DNA from 2 places in the Lactiplantibacillus brownii genome. Region 1 is predicted to be linked to the other one. Evidence: predicted binding sites of a transcription regulator. Region 1 holds the regulator's gene; the other holds the start of a gene.

Region 1 (2,205 bases):
TTGGCCGTATGAGTTTGATTATAGGGCCAGTAAGGTAGCTTGATAATGGCAAAGACAGTGACCAGCGCACTTAATGTGGCAACCGCCGCGAGAAACTTCCAACCGCCGCCATCTTGACGTGCAGATAAGACTGAGAAAAAGGCGAGTAAAAAAACAAGTAAGCCAATAATGGCTACGAATAACATGTGACCAACTCCTGATATTTAAATTAGTGTAATCATTATACCATTGAACTATTAGCTGACGAGTCTAAATTTTGAAAAATTCAGAGGAGACTTTCAATTGCCATCATTATTTTTACCTAGCCATCCAGAAAATCAAGCCGCCATGGCAGCCTATATGCGTGATAAATTCGACTTTCTAGGCGTCAAAGCCACGGAACGACGAATTTTGACGAGACCTGTAATTCAAGCTAGTAAAAAACTGGACTTGGTTGAATTGCAAAGCTGGCTGACTTTTTACTATGGTCAACCGGTACGTGAATACCAGTATGTTGCGATTGATCTCGCGCAGGCTAACGTCAAACGATTGTCCCCAGAACTTGCAGCTTGGTGCCGCGACCAGATCTCTGTGAAAGCGTGGTGGGATAGCGTTGATGCCTGGCGTAAAGTCATGACGTTGTATTTGGTCCATCAAGATACCTTGACGACCCAAGGAACTGAATTTATTATGACTGACAAAATGTGGCTGCAACGTGTCGGGATTACCTTACAGTTAAGTCTAAAAGACCAAACAAATCAAACATTTCTCGCTACAGCAATTGAGGCTCAGCAAGACAATCCAGAATTTTTTATTCAAAAGGCGATTGGCTGGGCGTTACGGGACTATAGCAAAACGGCGCCTGGCTGGGTTGCTAACTTTATTAATCAGCATGATCTGTCAAAACTGGCTGTTCGTGAGGGCAGTAAATACTTGTAAATTAAAAGCAACCGTCATGTGGCAGACGATTGCTTTTTAATTAATAGAGCATGTCACGATAGAGGCCAACAACTTTGCCTAAAACAGAGACATTGTTTAAAATAATTGGCGCCATGGTGTCGTTTTCTGGTTGAAGTCGATAATGGTCAGCTTCCTTGAAGAAACGTTTGCAGGTTGCTTCATTTTCATCAGTCATGGCGATAATGATATCACCATTGTCCGCTGCACTTTGTCGGCGAACAATGACTTGATCACCATTCAAGATACCGATGTTGATCATACTTTCACCACGAATGGTCAGCATGAACAAGTCACCACCAAAGGTCTCCAAATCCTTAGGAATCGGGAAGTAATCCGTGGCTTCTTGAACCGCCAAAATGGGTTGACCAGCGGCAACTGTTCCTAAAATCGGAATCTGATGAGGCGTGGTTTCTACGCCTAAAATCTCATAGCCAGCGGGCGTTACTTCGATTGCGCGGGGCTTGGTAGGGTCTTTTTGGATGAGCCCTTTTTTCTCTAAACGTGAAATGTGACCGTGAACGGTAGAAGTTGAAGATAAGTCAACAGCTTCGCCAATCTCACGGACGGTCGGCGGATAACCTTTTTCATTGACACGTTCATAAATGAAACGAAGAACGGCCATTTGTTTGCTTTCAGATGTTTTACTCATCTCGGCACCTCATTTTATTTTTTCTTTTAGTTGTTAAAAACATTGTAGCATAGGTCTTTCACGCTTTCAAACAAATGTTCGGTTGACAAATACTTTTAATTGATTTAAGGTCAAAAATCGAGTATTCTATTCATGCTTTTGAAAGGAGTGAGTGTATTGATTTCAAAAGAATTAATCGGCCGAATCAATGAATTGGCACGTAAAGCCAAGGCAGAAGGGCTGACCGAGTTGGAAGAACTCGAACGCAAAGAATTACGCCAAAAGTATTTAAAACAATTTCGGGCCGGTTTTCGGCAACAAGTAGAAATGTTACAAGTGTACGATAAAAGTGGCCAAGAAGTTACGCCAGAAAAAGTCCGTCAAGTGCAACGGGACCGCGGCTTACGTGATGATTAGCGCTTACAAGGAAAATTTGTCAATCACAAATTTTCCTTTTCTTTTACAAGTAATTTGTGTAGACTAGTTTATTGAAGACTGTAATAAGGGAGGGGAATGACTGTGTCTACTGGTATTTGGATCTTAATCGTGCTGATCGGCGTGTTAGTCGGTCTTACCGGTGGTTTCTTTGGTGCTCGTCACTACATGCAAAACTACTTGAAGCAAAATCCACCAATTAG
Region 2 (2,205 bases), 330 kb from region 1:
TGCCAAGCTTTCTCTTGACCTTGATTCGTTGGTTCATAATAAGTCTGGCCTTGAAGTTCCGGCGGCATCGTGGTCATCGACGTTAATTTGGCCGCTGTATCATGGGCATACTGATAGTGGTCGCCATAACCCAATTCTTTCATTAATTTCGTCGGTGCATTCCGAATCTGTAACGGTACTGGCAAATTTCCCTTGGCTTTGACATCTGCCTGTGCCGCAGACTTGGCAGCGTACAGCGCGTTTGATTTCGGTGCTAAAGCCAAGTAGGTCACTGCTTCTGTCAAATTTACATCGCATTCTGGCATGCCAATCAGTTGGCAGGCTTGAAATACTGCCACCGTCAATGGCAATGCTTGCCGGTCAGCTAAACCGATATCTTCACTCGCAAAACGAATCAAGCGCCGCGCAATGTATAAGGGGTCTTCCCCGCCAGCTAGCATCCGCATCAACCAATAGATTGCCGCGTCGACATCACTATTACGCATAGATTTGTGCAATGCTGAAATCAAATTATAATGTTCTTCACCATTTTTATCATAGCGTAATGATTTTGTATTAATAAGCTGATGGAGTCCTGCGGCAGTGACCGTCACAGTTTGTCCCTCACGTTCACCATTTAGGACTGCCATCTCAAGCGTATTCAACGCCACTCGGGCATCCCCATTCGCAAACTCAGCAATCAATTCCAGCGTATCCGGCTGTTTCTTAATCGTTAACTTTTGGAAACCATTTGGATTGTCTAGGGCGGCTTGCAAAACTTGTTTCAATGCCTCAGTTGTTAATTCTTTAAGGACCAACACCTTGCATCGCGAAAGTAAGGCAGCATTGATCTCAAAGGATGGATTTTCAGTAGTCGCCCCAATCAGCGTGATACTCCCCCGCTCAACATATGGCAAGAAAGCATCTTGCTGGGCTTTATTGAATCGGTGAATTTCATCAATAAAAACTAGGGTCTTCTCGCCGAAATCGCGATTGGCTTCAGCTTCATCCATAATTTTTCGAATTTCCTTGATGCCGCTAGTCACCGCACTAAATGTGATAAAATGCGACTTGGTCTGCTGCGCGATAATTTCCGCCAATGTCGTTTTACCAACACCGGGTGGTCCCCAAAAGATCAATGATGGCAACTGATCTTCTGCGATGAGTTGGCGTAACATTTTGCCCGGTCCCAGTAAATGCTCCTGCCCTTTAAAACCATCTAAAGTGGTTGGTCGCACACGATAAGCTAAGGGACTACTAGCCGCGTGCTCAGGATTAAATAATGATTCTTGGCGCAATGCCAACACCTCCGATTAAGTCATTACAACAATTATAACGCAAACAAATGTTCGTGACAAAATTCTCAGTTCTGTGCGACTAGTCACGTTGGTTAAGGTGCTATAATTAAGCTATTAGGAGATGAGTGACATGTTAAAAAATCCGAAAGCAGAGCGTCTACTCCAAGAAATTAGTGTCGCCTATAATGATCCAGCAGTCGCAGCTGATAAAGCTTTAGCGGCAAAATTACTAGCTTGTGCACAAGAACTAGCCAAGCACGAAAATTATTTACTCACTGCCACTCGCGTCAATGCGGTGGCTTTAAGTGGTATTCGGCAACATATGCATCAACCAATTAAGTCTTTAAACACATTATATCAACAAACTGCGCGTACTTCTGAATATTATTGGGGCGTCGCAGCAGCTGCATTTTTAAGCCCATTATGGTAAATAAGTTAATTTAAGCTCGTTAAACTCGCAATTAGTCAACACTAATTAGCGAGTTTTTTGTTTGACGCCACACAAAAAGACGCTCAACCCCGAAAAACAGGTTGAGCGTCATCACGCATTAAGGTTTTAATTTTTATTGTTCTTTATACCAAGTGTAGTGGTACAACCCTTCACGGTCAGTCCGTTCATAGGTATGAGCACCAAAGTAATCCCGTTGCGCTTGTAATAAGTTTGCAGGTAAGACTTCTGCACGGTATGAATCGTAGTAAGACAAAGCAGCGCTAAATGATGGTACTGGGACGCCAGCTTGGATAGCCAAGCTTAAAACGTCACGAGTTGATTGTTGATACTTAGCAGCGATATCTGCAAAGTAATCGTCCATCAATAAGTTGTTCAGATCAGGCTTCTTATCAAAGGCATTAGTAATGTTTTGTAAGAATTGTGCCCGGATGATACAGCCAGCACGCCAGATCTGTGCTAATTCACCATACTTCAAAT

What was found. Region 1 encodes LexA, which represses DNA repair genes until DNA is damaged. Its sites were predicted from a motif close to CNAACANNTGTTNG; they were not measured.
Region 2: a site for LexA is predicted at 1,318-1,331, ahead of RA086_RS06170 (replication-associated recombination protein A). Genes of this name have one in related genera too.

What each region holds. Positions count from the first base shown of each region.
Region 1 covers NZ_JAVCWF010000001.1:1,680,245-1,682,449, reverse strand. The annotation lists gene RA086_RS07815 (hypothetical protein) at 1-185, opposite strand, end outside; gene RA086_RS07810 (DNA alkylation repair protein) at 283-918, shown strand; gene lexA (transcriptional repressor LexA) at 959-1,588, opposite strand; gene RA086_RS07800 (DUF896 domain-containing protein) at 1,721-1,984, shown strand; gene RA086_RS07795 (YneF family protein) at 2,081-2,205, shown strand, end outside.
Region 2 covers NZ_JAVCWF010000001.1:1,351,854-1,354,058, reverse strand. The annotation lists gene RA086_RS06170 (replication-associated recombination protein A) at 1-1,277, opposite strand, end outside; gene RA086_RS06165 (bacteriocin immunity protein) at 1,408-1,707, shown strand; gene gndA (NADP-dependent phosphogluconate dehydrogenase) at 1,841-2,205, opposite strand, start outside.